2 regions of the Anaerobacillus sp. ABA4_114 genome follow, and region 1 is predicted to be linked to the other one. Evidence: riboswitches for the same ligand, from Rfam matches in the RefSeq annotation. Region 1 holds a riboswitch; the other holds the start of a gene.
The links. Region 1 has a riboswitch for FMN ahead of ACXAEY_RS18300 (ECF transporter S component). Riboswitches for the same ligand answer to the same signal wherever they lie in the genome.

Region 1 (15,127 bases):
TAATGCGATATGCCAATTCACCTTTTAAATAGTAGATAATGAATGGAATGAATGATAATTCAATGATGAAATACCATATCCCTAGACCTTCATGTAATGTGTCTGGTGTATCAACATTTACAAGTTGACTCAAGATAACACTATTAAACAAATCATATGATAGTGAAACTATGTAAAAGAGCCAAACGAACAGTATGACCGCTCGTTTTTCCTCTGATAATAATGTTGAGTTTACAAATTTCCTCATAATCGCTACCCCATTTTTCAGTTTGTCGAAGGTAAATATATATGGAATGTTGTCCCTACGTCCGGTAAGCTTTCTACCTCAATTCTTCCGTTGTGTTCCTCAATAATTCGATAGCTTACCATCAATCCCAAGCCTGTACCATTTTCTTTTGTAGAAAAAAACGGTTCGTGTAGTCTTTCTATATACTCATGCGGGATTCCATTGCCTTCATCACTGAAAGATAGTTTAATTTCACTCTCACTATAATTATCGGCAGTAATGTTGATTATTCCACCATGAGACATCGCATCTATAGAATTTCTAATTATATTTATAAAGACTTGCTTTAATCTATTATCATCACAACATACAGTGGGTAGAGTATTCTTTACGTTCACATTGAATGTTACATTACTAGCTTCCGCTTGATTCATTGTAAGTTTTACAACATAATCGATAATTTTTTCGACCTTCATTTCTTTAAATGACAATGCGTTAGGCTTCCCAAGAAATAATAGATCGTTAACAATTAAATTGATCCTTTCAAGTTCATCCATCATGATAGAAGAATGCTCTGCATCAATATCTTTTTGGTACTGTTGCAATTGTAAAAACCCTTTAATAGACGTTAAAGGATTTCTAATTTCATGCGCAATACCAGTTGCAACCTGTCCCATAAAGGCTAATTTCTCATGATGAGCCAATTTTTCATAAGCGCTTTCAATCGAATACACAAAAGACAGGGATCGATTTAAATATACATATGTAATGATTGATATTAACCCTAGTAATGTAATCGGGTAAATAATCTCTAAAGCCAACACGATGCTACCAACGATTAAGTATTTTAAAATTAACCCGATAGTAACCCACCAGAAATATGTTCTATTTAAAAAAATGGGAGTGAAAAACACAAAGAAAATCTCCATTACTCCACCACTAGAGTATGGGATGTCGTAAATTGAATAAATTATAATTTCAGTCATAAGCGTTACACTTATATAAGCTATAAAAAATACATACTTAACGGTGTAACTTTTACTAATCTTAATTAAATAAAAGCCTACTATTATTAAAACGACTTCCGTTAGAATATAAATCCACTCATCGATATCGACACTAGGAGTGCCTGGGTTAGTAGGGAGATTTGGTTCGATAGCAAATTTATACACTCCAGTAACAAGGGTTACCAATGTAAATAAATATAAAAATAGTTTAGTAGCCTTCCTATCTTGTTCTGCTACGATTTCTCTTAATGATGCTGCTTTCATAACTACTCCTAACACTGCATTCAAGGCAGTACCAATGTATCTCAAACACTCTTGATTATAGCATATTATTCGACAATAATTACCAAATCCCTATTTAAATTTCATATTCTATTTGTAAATTTACAGTGCTGAAATGTACTGTGTTGTGGGATCGACGACAAATAAAAAACCCCACTAACGGGTGGGGTTTGACGTTCAAATATATTTATTCTTCTTAATGAATTTCTCTTCGGTTATTTTATCTTTCGCAATATTTTGTTGAACCTTTAGTCTTGATAAGCCTAAGCGTCTCATCACTGAATCGATATTCTCAGATTCAGGATGTTCTTCTTTAGATTTATCAGAAAAGACCCAGCTTACAAGAGCATTCGCCATTTCAACAGCATAGCCTTTATTGCGATAATCTGGTATCAAGTGGTATCCAACTTCTAGATTTCCTGATGCGTCGCCAGTATTCTTGAATCCCATCGTTCCTATTACTTTTTCATCAGACGTATGAATAAGGATTCCTTCCCACTTGCAGTTTACCTTGGATAAATCAGAATCATCCAGGTGAAATGGTAGAAAGTCTTCAAACTGAACGTTTTCAAATTCTCTAGGAACTTCAACGTGTAATAATTTCTCTAGTTCTTTCTTATTCGCCATCGCTTTAATAAGATCAAAGGAAAATGGAATAATGGTCAGACGATCGGTCTGAAGGTAAGGCATTTTATTTCAAAAGTCCTCCTTGTGAGTTATTTTCAATGAAAGTGAAAATGACTTTTATCACTATACCTTACAGATTTACTTACTGTAAACCATACCCTTACAAATCCTTAATAAACGAAATTTTCTCTATTTATGTTGTCCTTTCTCTTATAGGTTATGCAGGACAAACAAAAAAGCTGCCACAAAAGTGCGGCAGCCTAGTTAGATTTCTTGGAGTCTTTCAACGTATCATCTTCTTCGATGTTAGCCAGGTCATTGTTTAAGATTTCTTTGTACTTTTCGGCCACTTCGATCGAGATGATTTCATCTTGCTCTAGTTCTGTAATTCGTGCATGCTGTGCGTATAAAGAATGTTTCTTCAGAGTGATAAGCTGACTCTTTTTAAGATGAGTATGTTCTTCTAAAAGGCGATCAAGGTTATCGTGAATCTCATCGATTTCTTTTTCATAGGTAGAAAGCATTTCTCCATAGACAGGCTCAGGAATGAAGAGCTGTGATTTTATCTTTTGAATTTCAGAAATCCCCGCTTCATGTCTATGTAGGTTTGCAACGATATCTTCGTATTCTTTTGAGCCGCTGTGCTTGGCGCGCAATCCAAAATAATTGATCAACGGCTTGATCGTAATTCCTTGAACGACTAGAGAGAATAGCACGATGCTAAAGGTAAGGATCAAGATGGTTTCTCTTCCATCGAAATCACCTGGCAAACTTAAGACTAGAGCGATGGATAATGATCCTTTTAACCCACCCCAGTTAAGAACGTGTCGCCAAGATGCCGGTAATCCTTTTACAAACATCGTACTTCCATAAACTGCGATGCTTCTACCGACTAATACGATTAAAAGCGCGAGGCCAATGGTTCCCCATTTATCCGCAAATTCAATTCGCGTAATTTCAAGTCCGACCATTAAAAAGACGATTGAATTCGCAAGCAATGCTGCAACATCCCAGAAGTTATTAATATTTAACCTTGTCGTTGGACTCATTCCAACTTTTGAACCAAAATTTCCAAAAGTGAGTGCTGCTATAACCACGGCAATAACACCTGAGACGTGGATACTCTCTGCTGCAATATAGGCACCATAGAATAAGATCACGCTAAAAATAATCTCGAGGGGATAGTCGTCAAAGTACTTTGTGAGGATTGAAACTGCATATCCAAACCCTCCACCGATCAATAGACCACCAGCTACAACTTTCACAAACTCTAACACACCACTAGTCAGTCCACCCCAGCCCATATCCATATAAGCTAGAAGAGAAAATGCAGAGATTTTGAACAACACAACCGCAAGTCCATCGTTAAATAAGCTTTCGCCTTCAATCGTTGTAGAGAGTTTATGATTTACACCCATACTTTTAAAAATGGAAAGCACGCTCACCGGATCTGTCGCGCTCATTAATGCCGCAAATACAAATGCAACAGGAATGGGTAGATCCAGAAGATAGTGCGTTGAAAACCCGATAACGAGGAAGGAAAGAAATGTCCCTCCGAATGCAAGGGCAAGAATAGGCTTCTTGTTTTCGTTCAAATGAGAAAAAGGAAGCTTTAATGCAGCCTCACCGAGCAATGCTGGTAAAAAGATCGTTAGAATAACAAAATTAAAAATATCCCCCTCCGTAATGAACATCTTTAACGGTTCAAGTACAGGAATATTCAATAAGCCAATTAACGTTCCGATTATAACCAGGGCGATCGGATAAGGCTGTTTTAGTTTTTTTGCAACTGCTGTTATTCCAGCTGCCATAATCACGAGAATCAGGCCAAGTTCAAAAATATGATGCAAGTCTAAATGTTCCATATCTTCCCTCCGATTCTTTATTCTGTTTATATTATAACCAAATCATATGTAGTATGGAAAATCACGGAAGATTTCACCAATGGTATTCTTCCCACCTAATGATGAATTCACACAAAAGAAGAGCCCCACTTCGGGACTCTTCCTTCCATCACTCTTTTTAATTCACACCAACTTGAGACCAAGCACTTGCTACTGAGTTATACGTTGAGCCAGTTCCATAAAGATCAGATGTTGCTTGAAGCAATGCAGAACGAGCATCACTAAAGTCAGTAGATGGAGTCATGTATAAGCTAAGCGCACGATAGTAAATTTTTTCTGCTTTAGTTTTTCCAATGCTTTGGATTGTTAGATAAGCCGCTTTGTTTGGAATCCCACTGTTCGTATGAACTCCTCCGTGATCAGAAGAAGTATAGTAGTAGTCATCCATGTGAGACGGCTGGCCATATGCCTCTGGATTAGACATACTTCTTAGTGCATCTCCTGGTGTTCCAGGTGTATAAACATCCTCACCCATCAGAAAATCTTCTGGTTCAACGAAGTAACCGAAAACATCGGACATGGATTCGTTAAGTGCACCAGATTGATCTTGATAGATTAGACCAGCCGTTCTTTCAGTGACTGCGTGAGTAATTTCGTGCGCTACGATATCGAGTCCGCCTGAAAGTGGATCAAACGTTTGGCCATCGCCATCACCATATACCATCTGAGAACCGTTCCAGAATGCGTTATTGTAGTTCGAGCCGTAATGAACCGTGGAACGGATCGTGGCACCATTGTTGTCATAGCTGTTTCGGTTATGAGTATTCTCAAAATAATCATAAACTACACCAGCGTTATAATGCGCACTAACATCTGCACCTTGAGAGTTAGCTGTGAAAGCATTATTACTATCTACAGAATAGCTACCCGGGAGTGAAGTGCGATAATTCGCAGTTCTCGTCTCAATCACACCGCTCATAGGCTTTGTTACATCGTATAGATAGTACGTCCCGTTAGCATAGTACGTATTTAAAGATTTATATTTTCCAAGGACATCATAACCATATCCACTTGTAGCGCCTTCAGTTACAGCGTTATAAGCATCTACAACTGAGCCATCTCGAGCATCAACGAAGATTTGCCAGTTCGCTGGGTAAGGATCGATAAACTGAAGTTGCACTTTATAAGTAAGGTAGTACTTATCGTCCTTCTCAACAACAACTTTCTCGCTCTTTTCTATTTGATCTGATACTTTGGACTTTCTAACAAAACTAGGGTTTTCACTTACAACATTACTAGGTTTGACATCGATGTGATCCCAAGCCTTTGCAATCGCTTGTTTATCAGAAAGCTTTGCCTTACTACTACCTTTAAAATTCTTTTCAGCATTAGGATGTAAATCGCCGTTAATCGCTACAATATTATCGTTTTTATCCGTATGTACGATAAATTTCGCTCCGTCAATTTCTTCTCCCTTAACAGTTTGAACATATTCATAATGCGTCATGCCCAAGTCATCTGTAGATTCGTTAATCAACTTTAAATTCTTTTGATTAACATTGAATAGCCCTTCGTTAGATTTTAAAAACGCTTTGACTGCTTTTTCATTCCCTACTTTGTCTTTTGATAGTTTACCAGATAGAAATGAAGGTACGTTCCTTTCCTTTTCCCACGTTTGTTTCACATTCTCCATTTTTTGAAGTGCGTTTTTTTGATCTAGACTAAGATCCTTATCAGAAGCTGCTGAAGCGGTTGGAAGCGCTGATCCAAAAGCAAGTCCAGTGGCGAGTGCTACTACCATTCCTTTTTTCATACTGCTTTCCTCCAATTCAAAATGTTTAGAATTTTTATTACATTAGTAGAATATCACAGATATTTTTACGTTTGTATTGGGAAATATATAGAAAAACACAGGAATATTACCGATGTTTCCATTCACATTTCCCAATAACATTCATCAACACTTGGTGATATAATAAATCTACAGCTCTCCCGCACTGGAAAAATTTAACTTTTAAACACACAAAAAAGACGAGCTTATTGCTCGTCCATAATTTATCAGGAATATTTCCTCTACATACTAGGTAACTCTATTCCACTTGTTTGTAATAAATAGGTTTCTACATCCTTACCTGGAAGCGGTCTACTGTAGTAATACCCTTGAACATCGAAGCACTCTAACCGTTTCAGCACGTCAATCTGTTCTTTTGTTTCTACGCCCTCGGCAATAATCTCTAAGTTTAAATGTCTCGCTAAAGAGATGATCGTTGTGACGATACCTAAACTACTAGAATTATCAATCAACCCTTTGATAAATGATTGGTCGATTTTCACCCTGTTGATAGGTAATCGCGTTATGTAATGCAAAGAGCTATACCCTGTACCGAAGTCATCCATACTTACGCCAACGCCTATCTTCCTTAGCTTCTGTAGCTTTTGAATCGTGGTGTGCTCATTAAACATCGCCATACTTTCTGTGATTTCAATTTCAAGCGATTCTGGTGAAATGCCTGCGTCTTCTAGGTTTTTCATGATTGTACAGACGACGTCCTCCTGATAGAAATGACGCTGAGATATATTCACTGACATGGTATACCTCTCGCAGTATTGCGTTTGCCATACTTTTAACTGTTCACAGGCATTTTTTATAACGATTTTTTCAATAGGAACAATCAATCCCGTTTCTTCCGCTGCCTGGATGAATTCATTCGGAGCAATCAACCCGATCTTAGGATGAAGCCACCTAACGAGTGCTTCGAAGCCAATGACGCTGCCTGTCACTGTATTCACTTTCGGTTGATAGTAGACGATCAACTCATCTTGTTCAATAGCCTTTCGAAGATCGTTCTCTAACATGATTTTATGAAGCGTTTGATTACTCATCTCTTCTTGATAAAACGCATAGTTGTTCATATCCTGTTCCTTAACATGATACATCGCCATATCAGCGTATTTGAGCAACTCTGCCCCTTTCTTTCCGTGAGTCGGATAAAGAGCGATCCCGATGCTTGCCGTCAACAAGCATTCTTGATTCTCTATCATTAGAGGAGATTGAAATGCATGTAAGATAGAAGCTGCGACTCGTTCGACATCTTCCTTCTTACTATAACGCGGAAGAATGATGGTAAATTCATCTCCACCTAATCTTGCCACAAACAAACTTTCATCTAATACTTCTTCCAACCGTTTTCCGATGGACTGGATAACCAGATCCCCGAAATCGTGACCGAACAAGTCGTTGATCCGCTTAAATCTATCAAAATCGATTAACATTATAGCGAATGGTGAGGGAGCCTTCTGATTTAGGAGAGACGTAAGCTTTTCGTTGAAATAACGCCTATTCGGTAACCCCGTTAATTCATCATGATATGCAAGGAAATGTATGGTTTTTTCAGCACGCTTTTTCTCTGTAATATCCTTTGCGATGCCGTACACACCTACTATTTCCCCTCCAACATTAATTGGTACGGTCGAGATATGTAACTCTTTAATCTTATTTCGTTTTGACTTTATTTTGATATCGAATTGGTGGACTTCACCTTGCAGTGAACGGCCGAACATCCCCTTAGCAAGATGAACCTCATCCCTGACTACGACTTCATGAAAGAACTTTGTTTTTAACTCTGGAATCGAATACCCTGTGTACTCAGCAGCTACATAGTTTACACTCGCAAATTTCCCATTCTTATCGATTGAAAACACAGCATCTGGATTGTGATGAAAAAGCGTTTTAAACTGCTGTTCGTTTTGTACTAGCCGATCGGTTTGTTCTATTTGTCTAGCGATTCCGTATCGATCTGGAACATATACTAGAATTCCTAAACAGATGTAATTAAAAGCGAGCGCTATCAGATACGGTCCAAATGAATTCTCTTCTTTAAGGTATAAACTTTGATCGACCATCCCAAAAAACAACAGGTATGGTAAACAAGAAAATACGATACTTGCAGCGAAACTCCCTGCAAATAACCAAATGCGATAATACCGCTGATTACCATTTAGGTTCAACAATAATAAGAAACGTACGATACATAGCGAAAAAGCAAATGTAATGATAATAAATAAGATGATATGGATCGACTGAATGGAAAGCGACTCCGAAAAGAAGACAAGGTTGCCAAGGATCAATGTGGTTAGGATCGCACTAGTAATCATCATAGAGCCAATCAAATGATACTTAGGATTCATCTTTTTGTTGATGAACAGTTTGATAACAAGATAAGAAAACAATGAGCTCAACAAGATCGATAGAATGGCATGATACAAATAGACTTGTACAGAACCCGGGATTGAAATGGATAAGTTGAATAGAAGGTTGATCATATACTGTGATAACCCGAGTATGACGGACGCAAGCACAACGGTTTTTCTAGTTTTTCGTATAGGCTTTTTATTGTAGTTCAGAAATAGAAAAACACCGCCATAAATGATCAAGAATGAAATCATAAAACCTGCAATGTATAATGCGTATTCGATCGTATATAGTTCGATTATTGAGAACATGAGGACCCCCGACAGTCTGCTGGCAACTAGGCAGCATTTTCTTTTCTGGTAATTAACAAACACGTAATGAAAATCTTTCTGAAAACATACATATTAAAACAACCCTGAACAAGCAGGTGATCGCACCATGCTAAAGAAAATAGTAGCTGTTTTTGTTGGAAGTATAATGGTCGGAGTAGGAGTCAATGGGTTTCTTGTCCCTAACCATCTAATCGATGGGGGTATGATTGGAATTGGGTTAATCTTTAAATATATATGGGGGTTCGAAACGGGACTCACGATTATATGTTTAAGTATTCCACTTTATGTATATGCCTTCCTTTATTTTCGCCCTTACTTTTATAATAGCCTACACGGACTATTACTCTCCTCTTTCTTTATCGACGTCCTTTCTCCCATGCGCCATTCCTTTCAATACCCTTCTTTAATAAGTGCTATGATAGGAGGGTTTTTTGTAGGTTCAGGAATTGGGATCATGCTTAGATTTGACACAAGCACAGGCGGGACGGACCTTTTAGCACAGTTTATATCCAAAATTTCATCTCTAAATGTAGGAGTCATTATTTTCCTTATCGATGGTCTCGTTATTATTATCGGCTCAAAAACGATCGGTTTGAACTCTACGATGTATTCTGCTATCGCTATTTTGTTTGTTGGAATCGCTACAAGCTTACTCACAATAAAAAAAGAAGCTACATAAAAGCGCTGACTCCATTAGGAGCCAGCGCTTTTTTACTTAATTACTAACTTTTAAAACACTCCAGTAGTGCTCACTAAGAACGTCTGCTATGGCTTCAACTGTGCGACTTAGTTCTTCGAGGTTGTTATCTACTCCTCCCATTTCAATCAGCATCGCGTTAGGAGAAATGTCCTGGTTATACACACCATCTACACGCTGACCTTTCTTTCCGATTACGCCTCTGCTTAAGCCAGGGTACTTTTCCTTCAGAGAATTATGAAGCTCTTTTGCAAGCTTTAGGTTCTTTTCATAGTTTGGGTTCTCTTCACCGATGACAAAAACCGTTCTAGCATATTTCTCATTATTGATGGTGACCGTCGTATCATCCTTCCGTAGAGCATCTCTATGGATATCGATAAACATATCAAAATCTGAATTACTACTCATAGCAGATTGAACGATGGTTCTCGACACATCGTACGCTTTACCGTGCTGCCAGCCTTTTTCATTCAATAATGCACCTATATTCGACTCATCGACTACTGTACCGATCCCTCTGTTTTCAAGCGCTTCTCCTAGCATTTTTCCTACGAGAGTTATGTTTGTTTTCCCGTCGTTTGCAAGGTCTCCATTCTTATTGCCTTCGAGGCCTAGCAATGGTAAATATGACTCGTAACTATGGGAATGATAAATGAATGCGACATCCTTACCGTTCGTCGTTTGAACAGGAGGTGTTACAGGTTCCTTCGGATCTTGGATCGTAAGTTTGTCAGATGGGACATCCCTTTCTATAAGCAGATCATTAAGGGGGGGTACTGACTCAACAGGTAAGTTAGCAAAGCTCGTCCCTTCTCCTGCCACGTGAATCTTCGCATCATACAAAGCAAAACCCGGAAGCTCACTACCAAGGAGACTTCGGATGTCGCCTGGTTTGATGCTCGTGATAAACTGAAACGCAACAAGGGATAATGCTGGCGGTTCACTTCCTTCGGGCAGTACTTGCGTTAAATAATGATTTTCCGTTCCCATCGCATAAATGATCGCCTCATTTGAGAAGCTCGTTACCCAATCGTGCATCATCGATGAAGAAAATCGATATTTTGTTTCGGACGAAGAGATAAACCCTGCAACGATAAATAAGCTGATTAAGCTAATGATCATAAGGAATGAAAGTGTTCTAAGCATACTGTTACTAGGATTCTGAAAAAGTTTAGCATTTTGTTTCATACGCTCTCTCCCCCACCGTCTTCTTACTCTATGTCTATGAAATCACCAATTACATTAGAAGATTTTTTTACTAGTAATAGTAGAAACGTATATGTTTCAAAATAGATGCAAAATATATTTGATAATTGAATGTGCGAAAAGTATGATTAAGATAGGATAGGGGAGGTGAACAGAATGGGAAAATCATCGGCGTACATTGCTTCGACAATTTTGTTCCTAGCGATCGTTGTAGGCTTTACATACTGGCTAACAACAACGGAAGAACATGCCGGCTCTGAAGGCGGTCATGGCGAGAAAACGGAAGAATCTGCTGGGGAAGATTCAGCAGGAGGAGAAGCAGAGAAAATCTACTCTCAGAACTGTGCTTCCTGTCACGGTGGAGACCTTGGTGGAGGAGCAGGTCCTGCACTTAATGCTGTAGGTGGCAAGTATTCTAAGGACGAAATCCTCGACATCATCAAGAATGGTAAAGGTGGCGGAATGCCAGCTGGTTTGATTCAAGGTGAAGAAGCTGAGATGGTTGCCGCATGGCTAGCCGAAAAAAAATAGTATTGTAATAAAAAGCTTTCTGTTTCTTCAACAGAGAGCTTTTTATCATTTCTATACGATGTTGTGATCAAGCCATTTTGAAAGCGCTATTATAGAATAGCTTGAATTCAAGATGTTTTTGTTGAGTTATCAGCTCTCGCCGTGTATAATAAAGCTGTAAAACATTATACGAACTATCTTCGGGGCAGGGTGCAATTCCCGACCGGCGGTGAAGGAGCAATTTCCTTAAGCCCGCGAGCCTGTTTTTTGGGCAGGATCTGGTGAAAATCCAGAGCCGACAGTACAGTCTGGATGGGAGAAGATGGTGGAGTAGCAAGCTTTCTATTGAAAAAATAGACGATAAGCTTGCTTATTTCCCCATGCCGACTACCATGAGCCCCATACTCATGGTTTTTTTCGTGCATAGGGCCACATCTCCTTTTCGATGGTTCAAAAATCAAAGGAGCAATGTCATATGAAAACTGTATCAAAGACACAGCGCATGATTGTTGTCGCAATGTTCAGTAGTATCTCCTATCTATTGATGCTACTAGATTTTCCGCTACCTGGATTTCCTGTTTTCCTACAGATCGATTTCAGCGATATTCCAGCACTCTTTGTGGCGATCCTTTATGGACCTGCCGCAGGTATACTAGTTGAAGCCATAAAGAACCTTATTCATTACGGTATACAAGGAAGTTTCACTGGTGTCCCTGTAGGTCAACTCGCTAACTTTATCGCAGGTGTATTCTTTATCGTACCGACTTCCATTGTATTCAGGAAGTTTAATCAGACTCAGAAAGGACTTACGATTGGGCTTATTCTAGGTACTCTATTGATGTCAGCAATGATGGGATTGTTGAACTATCTCTTGATCCTACCGGCCTATACGTGGTTCATGGGGTTTGAGGCGATGTCTGACTCAGCTCGTCAAGCACTGGTTCTAAAAGGAATTACGCCGTTTAACCTTATAAAAGGTTTCATTGTAGCTAGCATATTCATCGCATTCTTTATTAAGTTAAAACCCTGGTTTGCAAAACAAACGAGGCTTGCCTAATAAATTCGAGCGCGTATCCACACCGGATACGCGTTTTTATTTTGACCTATTTTCCAATTGAAGGAAAACTCCTTTCGTTTGTTGAATACGTAAAAAAAGTAGAAAAGGAGGCTCCTACTATGGTAACCATCGATTGGCTTGAAAAGTCGACCATTTTAGATTTACAACAAGCGATGTTTGAAGGGACGATAACATCCTACGAGCTTGTTTGTTTATACTTAGAACAAATCTCAACGTACAATTCCGAAATTAATGCAGTGTTGGAAATGAACCCTGATGCCTTATTCATTGCAGAAGGACTTGATCGGGAACGACATATACAGGGACCAAGAAGCCTCTTACACGGAATCCCTATCCTACTGAAAGATAACATCAATACAGGTGACAACATGCATACAAGTGCAGGTTCTTCCCTCCTTTCCAATTCATTCGGGAGAGATGATGCGTTTCTTGTTAAGAAACTAAGACGTGCGGGAGCGGTTATCATTGGGAAGACCAACATGACCGAGTGGGCAAACTTCATGAGTGACTCGATGCCGAATGGATATAGCTCGAGAGGCGGTCAAGTTTTAAATCCATATGGACCAGGATCCTTGGACGTTGGAGGTTCGAGCTCTGGCTCAGCGGCTGCAGTTGCATGCCATTTCGCAACTGCTTCTATCGGTACTGAAACAAATGGATCGATCCTTAACCCTGCAAGCTCAAACTCAACTGTTGGGATTAAACCAACTGTTGGATTGGTGAGTAGACAAGGAATCATTCCGATCTCATCATCTCAAGATACTGCAGGACCCATTACGAGAAACGTTACCGATGCTGCAATTCTATTAGGTATTTTAGCAGGACAAGATGAGAAAGATCCTTCTACTCTTAGTGCACCCTCTCAAAGTGACTATACGCCTTATCTTTTCAAACCTACCTTTGAAACCATCAAGCTTGGCGTAATAAAGAATGGATACTATGACGAAATGCATCCTGAAGAACAAGAGCAGTTTGATTTTGCTATTAAAGCATTACAAGAAGCAGGTTGTTCTGTCTCCGAATTTAAAGAGATCGTTTCCGATCAAGAAAAACTAGAAAATGACTACAACGTGCTTTTATATGAATTTAAAGCAGGTATCAATGCATACCTTGCTAACGAAACAAGATCTGAAACCAAGCTCAACTTAAATACAATCGTAGACTACAATAATAAGAATGAACAGACAATGAAATATGGTCAGTCACTCTTACTCGAGGCAAACGAAACGAGTGGCACATTAACAGAACCGGATTATTTAAAAAGTAGACTTAAAGACATTAAACAAGCAAAAGAAATGGGCCTAGATGCATTGTTTAATAACGAAGGTTTGGATGCGATAGTATTCGGCGGCAGCTATGGATCTACACTCCCTGCAAAAGCAGGTTATCCATCCATCACTGTTCCAGGCGGGTTTACTTCAAACGGCAAACCGTTTGGGATTACCTTCACAGGACCATCCTTTAGTGAACCTCAACTTATTAAACTCGCTTACACATTTGAACAACTTACAAAGCACCGTGAAGCACCAAAAACAATTACCAAACCTGTTAGCAACTAAAAAAAGAGTCGGGCAGCAGCCCGACTCTTCTTTCGTTTACTATTCGATCGTTACCCACTTAAGTGTAGAATCTGCACCAAATTTGTGGATATGGTAGTTCTTAACATGTTCTTTCATCAAGATTGCGCCACCGCGCTGGTAAGTAGGAACAATTGCCGTATCTTCTTCGATAAGGATACGCTCAGCTTCCTGCATCATTTCCCAACGCTTCTGCTGATCCGTTTCAACTTTAGCATCTGAAACGAGCTTGTCATACTGTTCGCTAGAGTAATCCATACGGTTGTATGCTCCGTCAGTTTCAAACATGTAAACGTAAGTCATTGGATCTGGATAGTCTGGTCCCCAACCACCAGTTGAGATATCGAAGTCACCTGCATCTTCAAGATCAAGGAACTGCTTCCAAGGCTGTTTGTTGATTGTAATTGTAAGTCCATCTAACTTAGACTCAAACTGCTCTTTTGCGTATTCAGCAATTTTAGAAGCAAGCTCTGAATCAGTTGTTAGGAATTCAAGATCAACTGAATCTTGTCCAATCGCTTCTAGACCTTTCTTCCAGTATTCAGCAGCGTCATCTGCTGTTTTGTCAGCAAGGTAGCCCTCTGGAGCTGGTGCTCTGAAATCTTCACCATCTTTGAATAAGAAATCTTTTGGAACAAGGTAACGAGCAGCAATTGAACCGTTGTTTAGTAAAACGTTTACTAGACCATCACGGTCATATGCAAGGAATAGTGCCTTACGAATGTCATTGTTCGCTAGCGCTTCATTCTTTTGGTTCATACGAAGGAAGAAGATCGCTGTATCAAGAATTGTAGAGAAATCTTCTCTTCCCTGGAACTGATCAACAAAGTCTGCACTTAGACTAGCACGATCGATTTTTCCAGTTTCGTAAAGGTTAACGCGTGTAGCTTCATCTTTAACGATTTTATAGTTTGCTTCTTCAAGCTTTACAGTGTCAGCATCCCAATAGCCATCGTTCTTAGCAAGCTTCCAACCTTCACCATGGTTCCACTCAGCAAGAGTAAATGGTCCGTTGTAAAGCATAGTATCTGCTTCTAGAGCATAGTTTTCACCTTGCTCTTCAGCAAATTTAGAAGGCTGTGGATAGAATGAAGCAAATGTTAGAAGGTCGAAGAAGTAAGGAACCTTCTGAGTAACAGTAACTTCAAGAGTCTTCTCATCTACTGCTTTAACTCCAAGTTCTTCAACTTTACCGTAAAGCGGGTCACCTTCAGTTACGATTTCATTTCCATTTTTGACACCAGCTGTTCCTAGCATTGAAGCGTATCCGCCCAATGTATCAGGGTGAATGATCTTCTGCCAAGAGTAAACGAAATCTTCAGCTGTTACCGGTGTACCATCAGACCAATTCGCATCGTCACGAATCGTAAATGTATAAACCGTTTCCCCATCCTTTTCTTCAACCTTAGGCTCTTCAGCAGCCATACCAAGGACAGGTTTATTATCCTTATCTAAACGATATAGACCTTCAAATACCTGGTTCATTACGTTGAATGCTACAGTGTCAGTTGCCTGTGTAGTATCCATCGTTGGGATATCCTGTGTATCC
Region 2 (15,127 bases), 1.9 Mb from region 1:
TAAAGCATTCTCTTGTATTGCGATGATTCAACTAGCGGAAGAAGAAGGGTTGAGTCTTGATGTTGTCTCTGGAGGAGAATTATATACGGCTTTACAAGCAGGGTTTCCAGTCGACCGGATTCACTTTCATGGTAACAATAAAAGCGAAAGTGAAATAAGGATGGCTCTAAAAGCTGGGATTGGTTGCTTTGTGGTCGATAACTTTTATGAGCTTTCGTTACTCGAACAGCTAGCAGCAGAAGAAGAGGTTTCAACGAATGTGCTCTTAAGAATAACGCCTGGGATCGAAGCACACACACATGACTATATTCTTACGGGTCAAGAAGATTCAAAGTTTGGATTCGATTTACAGAGTGGTCAAGTAGAGCAAGCGATTGATACAGCGTTAAAAATGAGTAACATTCACCTGCTTGGCCTTCATTGCCATATCGGCTCTCAAATATTTGAAACGACAGGATTTGTGATGGCGATCGACAAGATCTATAGTTACCTCCATCGCTGGAATGAAGCGTTTGGGTATGAGCCCCGGGTGCTGAATTTAGGTGGCGGGTTTGGTATTCGTTACAACCACGAAGATCAACCGATCTCTCCTCAGAACTACATCGATGCCATGACGGATGCTGTAAAAAAGCAAATCGAGCATAGCAACATGTCGATGCCAGAAATTTGGATTGAACCTGGCCGCTCTCTTGTCGGTGAAGCGGGGTCTACATTGTACACCGTTGGCTCTCATAAAAATGTTCCGGAACTAAGGAATTACCTTGCTGTTGATGGGGGGATGAGTGACAATCTTCGTCCTGCTTTATATAACGCAAAGTATGAGGCATCGATCGTAAATCGAATGAATGAACCGAAAGATCACCTGTATTCGATCGCAGGAAAGTGCTGCGAATCCGGTGATATGTTGATTTGGGACTGTCAGCTTCAGCGCGCGATCGCAGGAGATGTGATGATTGTCTTTTCCACCGGAGCATATGGGTATTCGATGGCGAATAATTACAATCGACTACCAAAGCCAGCTGTTGTTTTTGTAGAAGATGGGGAATCAAGTCTTGTAGTTGAAAGAGAATCATATGAAGATTTAATTCAATATGACAGACCTTTTAAAAAAATGGTTATATCAAAATAGTTTCCTAAAGTTAATTCATATGGTAAATGCATCTCTTATGCTATAATGAAAGAGCTTTTAAGCAAATTGTTTACGCAGGAGGATATTTTTAATGAAAAAAGGTTCAATCGCATTTGAAAATGGCGAAGTAATTCAAATTGAATTCTTCCCAGAAGAAGCGCCAAACACTGTAGCTAACTTTGAAAAACTAGCAAATGAAGGCTTCTATAACGGTGTTAACTTCCACCGTGTCATTCCTGGATTCGTTGCACAAGGTGGAGACCCAACAGGCACTGGTATGGGCGGCCCTGGCTATACAATCGATTGTGAAACAGAAGGTAATCCTCATAAACATGTAGCTGGATCCCTTTCTATGGCTCATGCTGGTAAGAACACTGGCGGTAGTCAGTTCTTCCTAGTACATGAACCACAGCCTCATCTTGATGGAGTACATACAGTATTCGGTCAAGTAACGGAAGGAATGGATACTGTTCTTCGCATCAAGCAAGGTGATGTTATGAAAGAAGTGAAAGTCTGGGAAGAGTAAGTTTCAGACTTTAAGGTTGTTGTAAGGAGTTTAACCACTTTCCTTATAGCAATAACATTGACAATTGTATAGAACTTTCCTTCGGGGTAGGGTGAGATTCCCAACCGGCGGTAATGATTGATTATTCTATTGCGTAATCAACTAAGTCCGTGACCCGTTTGCTTTTTGTAAACGGTGGATCTGGTGAAAGACCAGGACCGACAGTATAGTCTGGATGGGAGAAGGAGTAAAAGTTTGCCGATCCTTTTGAAGAAGTACGTTCAAAAGGCTTATTTGGTATACTCTTTTTAAAGCCTCCCTACTAATCGGGAGGCTTTTTTTATCTCTTAACCCCAATTGATTCGTTAGGAGATGATACATGTGAATAACAAAGATTATATGAAGATGGCGATTGAACTCGCGAGAAATACGGTGGGTCAAACAGCTCCAAATCCAGCTGTTGGTGCTGTTATCGTCAGTGATGGAAGAATAGTTGGAATGGGTGCCCATTTAAAAGCAGGTGAGCCACATGCTGAGGTTTATGCACTTAGAATGGCAGGCGAAAAAGCAAAGGGAGCAACTGCTTATGTGACGTTAGAACCTTGTAGTCACCATGGAAAAACCCCACCGTGTGCTAATGCATTAATAGATGCTGGTATCACAGAGGTGCATGTAGCAATGCAAGATCCAAACCCTCTCGTAGGAGGAAGAGGGATAGAGCGGTTGAAGGACGCTGGTATAACCGTTCATGTAGGCTTACTTGAAGAAGAAGCGTACTCTCTAAATGACGTGTTCTTTTACTACATAGAGACGAACCGTCCTTATGTGACACTAAAATCGGCCGTTTCATTAGATGGTAAAGTAGCCACTAAAACAGGAGAAAGCAAATGGATTACTGGAAGCGAAGCCAGGCAAGATGTTCATGCAGAACGTCATCAACACGATGCGATACTCGTAGGTGTCGGAACCGTGGAGAAGGACGATCCCTCTCTTACAACAAGGTATGGTGAAGGGATAAGTGCTATAAGAGTTATTCTCGATCGAACGTTAAGGCTTCCTTCTGATGCTGTTGTTTTACAAGATGACTCTGTGGAAACTTGGATTATTACGACTAAAAAGGCTAAAAATGAAACAAAAAGAATGTTCTCTCAGCACGTAACTGTTCTTGCAGTGGAAGGTGACTCTATTTCAATTGATGATGTATTGCATATGCTAGCTGATCGTGGAGTCACATCTGTTTTTGTAGAAGGTGGACCTACGATCAACGGTAGTTTTTTGGAAGCGGGAGCTTTTCAAAAAGTGATCACGTACGTAGCCCCTAAGCTGATCGGTGGTACAGGTGCACCGACATCGTTTGAAGGAAATGGAATTGCCACAATGCAAGATACACTGGAACTTACGATCGAGAGCGTTGAACAAATAGGGGACGACATTAAGATCATATCGAAGCGGAGGTGCAGTGATGTTTACAGGTATCGTTGAAGAAATAGGTAAAGTACAAAGTGTACATCAATCGGGTGAGTCGATCGTAATGGACATTCGCGCTTCAAAAGTTCTCGAAGACGTTCATTTGGGTGACAGTATATCGATAAATGGCGTATGTTTGACCGTTACTACCTTCACAAATTCTTTCTTTTCTGTAGACATTATGCCTGAAACGTTTCGTGCAACAGGATTAAGAGAACTTCGTCCAAACGACGATGTGAATTTAGAACGAGCGATGGCCGCAAACGGAAGGTTCGGAGGTCACTTTGTGTCGGGTCATGTAGATGGTATTGGAGAAATCGTGAAGATCGAACAAGTTGATAATGCGTTGTACTATGATATAAAGCTTTCTGCAGACCTTATGAACTATTTTGTTGAAAAGGGTTCTGTTTCCGTAGATGGGACAAGTTTAACTGTGTTTAAACTAACGGATGATACATTAACGATCTCTCTTATTCCCCATACTGTAGATGCTACCGTATTAGGCAATAAGCGCGTCGGCGATACGGTCAATATTGAATGCGATATGCTTGGGAAATATATACTCAAGTACCTCAATAAAAGTCAAGATAAAAACGAACACAATACGCTTAATCATGATTTCTTCAAAGATCACGGATTTAAGTAGACGGAAGAGGGAGGGATTGGTATGTTTCATACGATTGAAGAAGCGATTTATGATCTAATGCAAGGAAAAATGGTAATCGTTTGTGATGATGAGGACCGTGAAAACGAAGGGGATTTTATCGCTTTAGCAGATAAGGTCACACCTGAAACGATTAATTTTATGATTACAGTTGGACGAGGGCTTGTTTGTACACCCATCACAGAAGATAGGGCAAAAAAGCTACAGCTGAATCCGATGGTGGATCATAATACAGACTCTCATGGCACTGCATTTACAGTAAGCGTTGATCATGTAAGTACAACGACTGGTATTTCTGCATCGGAAAGAGCTGCAACTATAAAAGCGTTAATTGATGATCAATCTAAACCTTCAGACTTTAATCGACCTGGTCATATTTTCCCATTAGTGGCAAAGGATGGCGGGGTGTTAAGGCGTGCAGGGCATACTGAAGCGGCGATCGACCTTGCAAAGTTAGCAGGATCAGAACCTGCAGGGGTGATTTGCGAAATCATTAAAGAGAATGGTGAGATGGCACGTGTGCCGGATTTAGCCAAGTTATCAAAAGAACACGATATGAAAATGATTACGATCAAAGATCTCATTCACTATCGAAATCGTAAAGATAACCTCATCAAGCGAGAAGTTGAGATAGAAATGCCTACTGAATACGGCTCATTTCGAGCGATCGGCTATTCCAATATTTTGGACCAAAAAGAACATGTTGCACTTGTAAAAGGCGAGATTCTTCCTGATGAAGCTACCTTAGTAAGAGTGCACTCGGAATGTTTAACAGGTGACGTGTTCGGCTCATTTCGCTGTGATTGCGGTCCGCAATTACATGCTGCGCTCTCTCAGATCGAGAAAGAAGGGCATGGCGTGTTACTCTATATGCGCCAAGAGGGAAGAGGAATAGGACTTCTCAATAAAATGAAGGCGTACAAGCTTCAAGAAGAAGGGTATGACACCGTAGAAGCCAATGAGAAGCTCGGCTTCAAACCAGACTTGAGAGATTATGGGATCGGTGCTCAGATACTTCGTGATTTAGGGATCTCTAACATGAAGCTACTAACGAACAATCCGCGAAAAATCGCAGGCTTAAAAGGATATGGTCTCGAAGTCCAAGATCGTGTTCCACTTCAGATGGCATCGAGGATGGAGAACGAACGATATTTGAAAACAAAGCATAGTAAGCTTGGACATATGCTGCACTTCTAAAACAAAAATAAACCAAACAGGGAGGATATTAATGATGGGTCATTTATATGAAGGCAATTTAGTTGCATCTGGTTTAAAAGTAGGTATTGTAGTAGGAAGATTTAACGAATTTATTACGAGCAAGTTGCTTGGTGGAGCTGAGGATGCCTTAAAAAGGCACGGCATATCAGAAAATGATATCGATGTAGCGTGGGTTCCCGGAGCATTTGAAATACCATTTGCTGCTAAGAAGATGGTCGATACAGGTCGGTATGATGCTGTGATCACCCTTGGAACGGTGATCAGAGGTGCAACGCCTCACTTCGACTATGTTTGTAGTGAAGTTGCAAAAGGCGTTTCAAATTTAACGCTTCAGAGCGGCGTGCCAGTCATCTTTGGAGTGTTGACTACCAACACGATCGAACAAGCTGTAGAGCGTGCAGGAACGAAAGCTGGTAACAAAGGTTGGGAAGCTGCTGCAGCTGCGATTGAGATGGCGAATTTATCAAAATCATTTGAAAGTTGATTAATAGGAGATTTTTGGCTATGATTGTGGTGATGTTTAACAATCCGACAAGGGAGTCATGCAAGTGAAGGGTAAAAAACAAGAGAAGTGGCTGATCCGTATGTGTGTACTGATCGCTGTAATCATGCTCTTTGCGCTTGTGCGAAGACTTGTATGAACACTTCATCGTATGATTGAATATGGTAATAAACAGAACGCCAAGAATTTCTTTAATGAGGGATAATGATGTTAATTCGATATAAAAAAGCTCATGAAAAGATCGCAATGGGACTTTTGAGCTTTATGCCAAATGAAAAAGAAATAAAGAAGCTTCAGCAGTCCATCAAAGATTATGAAGATATGGACTCAAGACAGCTCTATCTGTGGAAAGATGAGGATATCATCGGACTATTGGGTATTGAGTGGATCAGTGATACCGAAGTTGAACTGAAAGACATTAGTGTCAACCCTTCTCACCGTCACCAGGGAATCGGTAAACAAATGGTTGAGGCTCTATGTGAGATCCTAACTGATGATGTTGATATTAAAGGGAATGAGTTTACAGGAACATTCTTTGAGAGATGTCATCTTGAGGGAAATATCAATATATCTAATTAAAAAAGGAACGGCTCAGCCGTTCCTTCAGGCTGTCGAGAAAGTCTCGACAGCCTGTTTTTTTGTTTTTTTCTCTTTCTCCCTCATTTCGCTCTCTCGTTTGTTACCCTATAGATAGATTCTTTTTAGGCGGTGATTTCATTGTTTCAATCTAAAAAAGCGCGACAAAACGAATTAGAAATGGTAACGATTGATGAATTAGTCCCTGAAAACCACTTACTTCGCAAAATTGATCACTACATAGACTTTTCCTTTATTCCAGAGAAAGTACGTCCCTACTATTGTGAAGACAACGGACGTCCCTCGCTAGATCCTCTAGTGCTGTTCAAGATGATGATTATCGGTTACATCTATGGCATTCGGTCCGAACGAGAATTGGAACGTCAAATTCAAACCAATGTCGCTTATCGTTGGTTTCTCGGATTGAACCTTACAGACACTGTGCCTCATCACTCCACGATCAGCTGGAATCGGCGAATGAGATTCCATGAGACGGATATCTTCCAAGAGGTCTTCGATGAAATCGTTCATCAGGCGATGAACCACCGTATGGTTTCAGGGCGTGTGCTTTATACAGATTCAACCCACTTGAAAGCCAACGCCAATAAGAAGAAGTTTTCTAGAAAAGAAATCAACGTTGAAACGGTAGACTACATTGAAGAGTTGAATGAAGCCGTGGAACAGGATCGGACTGATCATGGAAAAAAGCCTCTAAAAGAAAAGAAGGAGGTGAATAAGACGAAAGAAATCAAAGTCAGTGACACAGATCCAGAGAGTGGCTATTTGTATCGAGAACACAAGCCTGAAGGGTTCTTTTACTTGGATCATCGCACGACAGATATGAAATTTAACATCATCACAGACGTTCATATTACCCCAGGTAATATTCATGATTCCAAGCCTTATTTACAACGATTAGACCGACAGATGAAACGATTTGGATTTAACGTTGAAGCTGTAGGCTTAGATGCCGGTTACTTGACCACGCCAATATGTCATGGATTAGAACAACGAAATGTGTTTGGGGTGATTGCCCACCGTCGTTATAAATCCAGAAAAGGAATAATGCCGAAATGGAAATATACATACGATGAAAACGTAGACCAGTATGTCTGTCCGCAGGGTGAATCATTAACATACGCGACAACCGATCGAGAAGGCTATCGTCACTATAAATCTGACCCAACTATATGTAAGGCCTGTCCACTGTTAGCCCAGTGTACGCAAAATCATAAACATCAGAAAACCATCACCCGACATGTGTGGGAAAGTGCGAAAGAACAAGTTCGGGAGAACCGGCTTTCCAATGAGGGAAAGTGGATATATCGCATGAGAAAAGAGAAAGTCGAGCGTAGCTTCGCAGATTCAAAAGAACTGCATGGGCTGCGTTATTGTCGTTTGCGAGGAAAACAAAAAGTTCGCGAACAAGCGTTACTAACAGCTGCCTGTCAGAACATGAAGAAGATTGCCCTTCACCTAGACCGGATGAGCTAGGTGAAGGAGAGTTTTTTTCATTTGGATATCACCAAACCAAAAAACACAGGCCAAAAAAAGAAAGACAAAAGAAAAAGCTTGTAGAGGAACCGGGGGTTCCTCTACAAGCTGAAGGAACGGCTCAGCCGTTCCTTTTTCTTTACGAATTTGGATTTGTTGATCTCGTTCTTCGAGTACCTCTGTTCGATCTCGTTTCGTGTGTTTATGGACGATATATTCGTTCGTTAAATCACTTGGAGATCCATATACGCAGCCTACTTCCGTACAGCGTGCATCACAAAGCTCGAGAAGTTCTGGGCTTGTTATCGGGAGGTCTATACTTTCGTATGGTGCGTTTTTTTCAATGAGTTCGATCTGTTTTGTCAGCTTAACGATAAGGGCATCTACTTCTAGTGAAAGCTGTTCGAGAGCTTTTCTTTCCTCTAAAGCAATTTTCTTTGCATTTGTGAGCATGCGTTTAGCTCCGGCAACGTTTCCCCTTCGATGATGATATAAACCGACCGCAATTTGAATAAGACCGACCCAGTGGGGTTTTCGCTCACCACGAGGATCTTCTTTCCAGTGTTCTTCTAATATTTCGTGGCATTCAAAATAATCTCGCAAACCGTGAAAATGCACTAAATAATCAATATAAGCTTTTGGATACATGTCATTTCCTCCAATTCCCTTGTAGTTTAGCACATGATGAAAGCACTTTAAAAGTGAATGGGATACCTGGTCATGTAGCATAATAAGACCGGTTCATCTTATTGAACTAAAACGAAATCGGGAGTGGCCATTATGGGCAAGAGAAGCAATATGATGCCTTTATTAACAGCGGTTAGTGTTGGGGCTGCATTGTACAGTGTGTACCAAAATCGCCAGCCCAAAAAAGGAAATACAGAGGATGTTTCAACGATGATCAGCTCAGTCCTCGGTCAACAAAAGCAATGATAGATCGGGCATTCGCCCGGTCTTTATTTGTATTTTCCTAAGTCGGTACACGGATTCAGTGTGATATAATCGGTTTATTAGATGGTATATAAAAGGAAGATGAATTTATGAAACACTATAATGTTAAGGTGGATGCTTTCGAAGGTCCCTTAGATTTATTGTTACATTTGATCAATAAGTATGAAGTAGATATTTATGACATACCCGTTTCAGAAATCACTGATCAATATTTAACATATATACATACGATGCAAGAACTAGAGCTCGACATTGCGAGTGAATATCTTGTAATGGCCGCAACTCTTCTCGCTATTAAAAGCAAAATGCTTTTACCCCAACGAGAAGAAGAGCTTTTTGAAGAAGATGCAGAACTTGATGAAGATCCCCGTGATGAGCTGGTTCAGCGACTTGTCGAATACCGGAAATATAAAGAAGCTGCAGATGAGTTAAAGAAAAAAGAAAGCAGTCGAAGCTTATTATATACTCGTCCACCAGCTGATATGACTGAATATAGCCGCGAAGATTCAAACACATCGATCGGAGATGTTACGCTTTATGATATGCTTGCAGCTTTTCAAAAAATGTCGCGAAGAGTGAAAGAGAAAAAGCCTAAAAGAACGACGATTAAAACCGAAGAGATCCCAATAGAGGACCGAATGAGCGAGATCAAGGAGCAGCTGAAAGGTGGAAAACGAAAGCGATTTACGGATCTATTTACCGAACAGGAAAAGGGTCCTATGATCGTTACGTTTCTAGCGATATTAGAACTTATGAAAACAAGGTATGTGAGCTGTGAACAAGAAGGAAACTTCGGTGAAATTATGATTTTTGAGTGTGAAAGGAAGGCAATGTAGTGTCGAACGAAGAAATAAAAAGTATCATCGAAAGTCTCCTGTTTGTAGTAGGAGACGAAGGAATCGATCTGAAGAGCTTATCTGAAACGATTTCGATCGATGAAAAGAATGTGTTAGAAGCAATAAACGAATTGCAGGAAGAATATATTGAGAAGGAAAGAGGTTTTCAAATCGTTTTTCTTGGAGGAAGCTATCAGCTAACTACGAACTCAAAGAATGCTTCTTACATTGAAAAAATGGTTGAGGATCCTAAGAACCAATCCATATCGCAAGCAGCACTTGAAACGCTAGCTATCATCGCATATAAGCAGCCGATCACAAGAGTAGAGGTAGAGGAAATACGGGGGGTAAAGACCGATAAGCCTCTTCAAACGTTAATGAGTAAACTTCTGATTAAAGAAGTTGGCCGAGCTGAAAAGACAGGTAGGGCAATTCTTTATGGGACGACAAGAGAGTTTCTGTTTCATTTTGGTTTGAGCGCGATTGAAGACCTTCCACCATTACCAGATGGGGAAGATCAGGGAGAAGATGATGAAGCAGATTTATTTTTCGAGAAGTTTCAAGAAATTCCTGACTGACCATATGAATCGGAGGGGGTATCTATGCAAATTAAACACATTGTAGGTGGAGAGTTAGAGAAGGAACGTTCAAATTCACCAGAGGATGCTTTTTCGAGGATGACGGTTACATATGAATCAAATGGAGCTGAAAAGAATTTCTCAGTCTTGTACCCAACTGTATTTGAGAGTAAAGTGATCGAAGAAGAAATTTTAGGAGGAGAATCCTTTTTAAAAGAAAAGATCGCACTTTGCTTTTTTGAGCGATACCCAGAACGAAAGCGACTTTATATTAGTGATGCCGATGAGTTCATCGATGTCATAAAAAGTAGTGATTTAGAAGGGATACAATCTTCGCTAAATCGTATAAAACAGAAGTGATAAGACAAATGAGGTGCTCAATGATGAGTACCTCATTTTTGTGTAACTTTTTAGAATAATAACTACCAATAAATCTCAAAATAAACGAAAAGATCGTTGAAGGAGTCGGTATGATGATTCTATCGATAGGAAGACACCTTCCTCCCAATCGTTTAGGTCAAGATGAAGCAATAACATTTGCAAGAGATCAGTTTGGTAGTCATTTTAAAGATATAGACAGGCTCTTACCTGCTTTTCAAAGCGCGGAGATCGACTCGAGGTATTTTGCGATGCCTGTGGAGTGGTATAAGGGAGGGCCTACTTTTGAGGAGAAGAATGAAAAGTATATCACCCTTTCTGTTGATTATGCCTCTAAGGCGATCCTAGACTGTTTAGAAAACTCGTATTACCTTGAATCGAAGGTGGACTGTAGTGAGGTAGATGCTATTTTCTTCATTTCTACCACTGGGATTTCGACTCCAAGTATTGAAGCTAGATTGATGAACGTTCTTCCTTTTTCTTCTCATACAAAACGAATCCCGATATGGGGGTTGGGATGTGCAGGTGGTGCTGCGGGATTATCAAGAGCGCATGATTACTGTCTAGCTCACCCAGAAAAGACCGTTATCGTCGTGAACGTGGAACTTTGTAGTTTAACGTTTCAGCATGGTGACTATTCGAAAAGTAACTTGATTGGAACAGCCCTTTTTGCAGACGGTACCTCATGTGTACTTCTATGTGGGAATAACTCTCCACTTCTAAAACGATCGAAATTAGCTTGTCTACCAGTCATCCGTACAACATACTCTACATTGATGAAAGACTCTGAAGACGTGATGGGGTGGGACGTGAGTAATCAAGGATTACACGTCGTTTTTTCAAAATCGATCCCTTCTATCGTTTCTAAGTGGCTTGAGCCGAACGTGAAAGAGTTCCTTACATTAAACAATGTTGAAAACATCGATTATTTTATCGCGCATCCAGGAGGAACGAAAGTATTAGCTGCTTATGAAGAGGCCTTAGGCATGGACCGGTCCAAAACAGCTAATTCAAGGTCCATATTAAGAGAATTTGGAAACATGAGCTCAGTAACCGTTATCTTTGTATTAGATTTGTTTTTACGTGAAGAATGTACAGTTGGAGCGACAGGGTTGATGGCAGCATTGGGGCCAGGCTTTTGTTCTGAATTACTACTATTGGAGTGGGAGGAAGTGCGTTCGGCATGACGATTGTGTTTACTGTTTTCTTTCTATTGATCGTTGGGCAGCGGCTTGCAGAGCTGATGGTTGCAAAGAGGAATGAAAGATGGATGAAAGATAAGGGAGCCTTCGAAGCTGGGAAGGAGCACTACAAATTCATCGTTATGCTTCATGTTGCTTTTCTAGCGGCGTTTTTTGTTGAGGGAGCGATAAGAGGGTTTCAGCTTTCTTCTGTGTGGACAATCATGCTCACGATTTTTATCATCACTCAATTACTTAGAGTTTGGACGATAAAAAGTCTAGGGAGATTTTGGAATACTAAGATCATTGTACTTCCAGACGCAAATGTTGTTACAAAGGGGCCATACAAGTTTATTAGACATCCAAATTATCTTATTGTTGTGATTGAAATCATCGCATTGCCCCTTATCTTTTCATCCTATATAACAGCGTTGTTATTCACAGTTTTAAATGCATTCTTACTCCTTAAAATAAGGATACCAGCTGAGGAATTTGCATTAAGGAAAGCCACGGATTTCGGACGTTTAAATAATAAATGATAATCATATCCACGTTCTGTCGTTCATAGACTTGTACAAATACGGAGTCAGGGGACGTGGAAGTCATGAACAAGTTGTTACGTTCGAAAGTAAGCATCGTTATACTAATCATCACCTTATTGTTCCTTTTGATCCCTGAGAATGTTTTTGCAAAAGGCGTGAGCGTGTCAGCGCGTAGTGCAATATTAATGGAACAAGATACAGGACGGATATTATACGAGAAAGATGCCTATACACAGAGAAGGATTGCAAGTATCACCAAGATTATGACTGCGATATTAGCGATAGAGTCTGGAAAGATGAATGAGAATGTAGAGGTTAGTTCCCGTGCATCAGGCACAGAAGGGTCTTCACTTTATTTAAAACCTGGAGAGAAAATATCCCTCGAGAACCTTGTATATGGATTGATGCTGCGTTCTGGAAACGATGCAGCTGTGGCGATTGCTGAGGAAGTGGGAGGGAGCCTTGAAGGGTTTGTGCGATTGATGAATTACAAGGCAGAAGAAATCGGAATGACGAAGACAGTCTTTGCCAATCCGCATGGCCTTGATGACCATGAAGAGCACTATTCAACTGCTTATGATATGGCGCTTCTTACCCAATATGCCATGAACAATGAAATGTATCGAATCATATCGAGTACAGAAGTTCATAGAGCACCGAATGAAAATGAAAGCTGGGATTACGTTTGGAGAAACAAAAATAAGTTAGTAACGGGTCTCTATAGCGACTCGACCGGAGGGAAGACGGGGTATACGAAAAGAGCGAAACGGACGCTCGTTTCCACGGCTGAGCGCGATGGTATGTCGTTAATAGCGGTTACGCTCGATGCACCATCCGATTGGAACGATCATATCGGAATGTTTAACTGGGGTTATCAGAATTATGAACTCACTACATTAGCAGAAAAAGGTTTCCTTGATGAAGTGAAAAAGGAACCGTATAAAGGAAAGGTTAAATTACACCGTGATCTAGTTTATCCATTGACTAAGAACGAGAGGAAAGAAATCGAATCAAGTATCCGACTGGCAAAACCACCAGAGAAGAAATCATGGGATGACCCTGAATCATTTCAAGATCCAGTTGGTATTTATAAAATAAGCTTAGATGACAAAGTAATCGTCAAAGCACCTCTAACATACGAAAGTGAAACGGAAAGCAAAGGGTTTTGGGGTTTCTTTAAAAAGCTGTTTTCACTAGATATTAAGCGTGATCTATATGGTTAACTTGATATGGGTGGGCCTTTTCGTGCTTAGTATTCTTTATGCGATGTTTAACGGCACTATGGAAGAAGTGAACAAAGCCATTTTTAGCGGTGCGGAAGAAGCTGTAGCTGTTTGTATCGGATTGTTAAGCGTCCTGGTTTTCTGGCTCGGGCTAATGAGGATCGCACAAAACGCTGGCCTCTTAGTGAGTTTATCGAACGTTTTCAAACCGATCGTTTCGAAGCTATTTCCGGAAGTTCCTCCAGATCACCCAGCTATGGGCTATATCTTATCGAATATGATCGCAAACATGTTCGGACTTGGAAATGCTGCAACACCTATGGGCATCAAAGCGATGGAAGAGCTTAAGAAATTAAATCACATGAGAGATAGCGCTTCTCGATCGATGGTAACGTTACTAGCCTTAAATACTTCTAGTCTTACATTGATTCCTACTAGTGTAATAGCGATTCGAATGAAGTATGGCTCCATATCACCTGCCGAAATAATAGGAACGACAATTGCGGCTACCGTTTGTTCAACGATAGGCGCAATTATCATCGATCGCATGTTCAATAGGAGATAAGGGGGAGATGATCTGAATATCTCGATCTGGATTATCCCTATATTAATTGCGTTTGTTCTTGTTTATGGAACGTTAAAAAGAGTCCCTACTTACGAATCATTTGTAGAAGGTGGGAAAGAAGGGCTTTCGATTGCGATCTCCATCGTCCCTTATCTAATCGGAATGATGGTTGCAATCTCAGTTTTTAGAGCGTCTGGCGCCATGGCGTTTGTGAGCGACATGTTAAAAGCTCCCCTCGATATGATCGGTGTTCCAACAGAAATCGTCCCTCTAGCTCTCATTCGCCCGATTTCTGGGACAGGTGCTCTAGCGATGACGACAGACATCATAAGAACATACGGACCAGATTCATTTATTGGAAGGTTAGCGTCGACGATGCAAGGAAGTACTGATACAACCCTATACATCCTTACCGTTTACTTTGGTGCAGTTGGAATAAAACGAATGGGGAATGCCTTAAAAGTAGGGTTGCTTGCAGACTTAGTCGGAATCATCGCAGCAATCGTTTTTGTCACGATCGTCTTTGGTTAAGAGTCTCTTAAATAAAACATACCTTTAGGATATTGTGGATCCTAAACGCAATGGAACACATCTTGCTTTCCTGTGGACGAACGTCAGGGTCTCCTGCAAAATAGTCCGAGCTTCCAGCGCACGTTAGAACATGGGAGAGATGTCACTCCTACTAGTTTACATTTATATCAACTAGTACTTTCCGATCTTATATGCCATTATTTATTGGTGTCACATCAGGTTATTTTTTCTATGAATTTGAACATCCTTATGCGGATTGGAGCGGAAGGATGCTCGACTCCTGCGGGATCAGCGGGACAGGTGAGATCCCACAGGAGCGTAAGCGACGAGGAAGCTCACCGCCCGCCCCGCGGAAAGCGAGCATCCTGTAGCGGAAATCTCACAATATTCATGGTAAATAGCTCTTAAAGCTTTCTCGACAGTTTGTGAGTCTCTTTCATCAAGAGACTCTTTTTGCATTTTAAATGGTTGGTTAAGATGCGAATTGCCTATAATGAATGATAGAATGAATCTGTACTTGAGGTTTCGTTAACACAAGAGTATGATGTTTTAGTGAGGTGAATGATATGGAACGTTTACAGAAGGTAATCGCACAAGCTGGAGTTACATCTAGACGAAAAGCAGAAACATTGATTGAAGAAGGCAGAGTGAAGGTGAACGGAAAGCTTGTTACAGAGCTAGGAACGAAAGTAAAAGACAGTGACAAAATAGAAGTGGACGGAATTCCGGTGTATCGTGAACAGCCGGTTTATTTTTTGTTTTATAAACCAACTGGAGTCATTTCTAC

Region 2: linked by a shared signal. The riboswitch ahead of ribD (bifunctional diaminohydroxyphosphoribosylaminopyrimidine deaminase/5-amino-6-(5-phosphoribosylamino)uracil reductase RibD) and the one ahead of ACXAEY_RS18300 (ECF transporter S component) in region 1 are both predicted to bind FMN.

What each region holds. Positions count from the first base shown of each region.
Region 1 is NZ_JBSWUM010000001.1:3,538,311-3,553,437, forward strand. Features, by position in the region: gene ACXAEY_RS18255 (HD-GYP domain-containing protein) at 1-247, opposite strand, end outside; gene ACXAEY_RS18260 (ATP-binding protein) at 265-1,497, opposite strand; gene ACXAEY_RS18265 (GNAT family N-acetyltransferase) at 1,693-2,205, opposite strand; gene ACXAEY_RS18270 (cation:proton antiporter) at 2,403-4,007, opposite strand; gene ACXAEY_RS18275 (M4 family metallopeptidase) at 4,165-5,799, opposite strand; gene ACXAEY_RS18280 (putative bifunctional diguanylate cyclase/phosphodiesterase) at 6,060-8,489, opposite strand; gene ACXAEY_RS18285 (YitT family protein) at 8,617-9,189, shown strand; gene spoIIP (stage II sporulation protein P) at 9,226-10,395, opposite strand; gene ACXAEY_RS18295 (c-type cytochrome) at 10,570-10,944, shown strand; FMN riboswitch at 11,116-11,251, shown strand; gene ACXAEY_RS18300 (ECF transporter S component) at 11,399-11,980, shown strand; gene ACXAEY_RS18305 (amidase family protein) at 12,100-13,560, shown strand; gene ACXAEY_RS18310 (peptide ABC transporter substrate-binding protein) at 13,600-15,127, opposite strand, start outside.
Region 2 is NZ_JBSWUM010000001.1:1,684,071-1,699,197, forward strand. Features, by position in the region: gene lysA (diaminopimelate decarboxylase) at 1-1,129, shown strand, start outside; gene ACXAEY_RS08450 (peptidylprolyl isomerase) at 1,221-1,655, shown strand; FMN riboswitch at 1,729-1,885, shown strand; gene ribD (bifunctional diaminohydroxyphosphoribosylaminopyrimidine deaminase/5-amino-6-(5-phosphoribosylamino)uracil reductase RibD) at 2,016-3,116, shown strand; gene ribE (riboflavin synthase) at 3,097-3,747, shown strand; gene ACXAEY_RS08465 (bifunctional 3,4-dihydroxy-2-butanone-4-phosphate synthase/GTP cyclohydrolase II) at 3,769-4,962, shown strand; gene ribH (6,7-dimethyl-8-ribityllumazine synthase) at 4,997-5,467, shown strand; gene ACXAEY_RS08475 (GNAT family N-acetyltransferase) at 5,693-6,064, shown strand; gene ACXAEY_RS08480 (IS1182 family transposase) at 6,203-7,555, shown strand; partial or broken gene ACXAEY_RS08485 (DUF309 domain-containing protein) at 7,691-8,203, opposite strand; gene ACXAEY_RS08490 (hypothetical protein) at 8,336-8,488, shown strand; gene ACXAEY_RS08495 (segregation/condensation protein A) at 8,596-9,342, shown strand; gene scpB (SMC-Scp complex subunit ScpB) at 9,342-9,920, shown strand; gene ACXAEY_RS08505 (hypothetical protein) at 9,945-10,280, shown strand; gene ACXAEY_RS08510 (type III polyketide synthase) at 10,394-11,485, shown strand; gene ACXAEY_RS08515 (isoprenylcysteine carboxyl methyltransferase family protein) at 11,482-12,018, shown strand; gene ACXAEY_RS08520 (D-alanyl-D-alanine carboxypeptidase family protein) at 12,084-13,244, shown strand; gene ACXAEY_RS08525 (nucleoside recognition domain-containing protein) at 13,237-13,809, shown strand; gene ACXAEY_RS08530 (spore maturation protein) at 13,822-14,340, shown strand; gene ACXAEY_RS08535 (pseudouridine synthase) at 14,907-15,127, shown strand, end outside.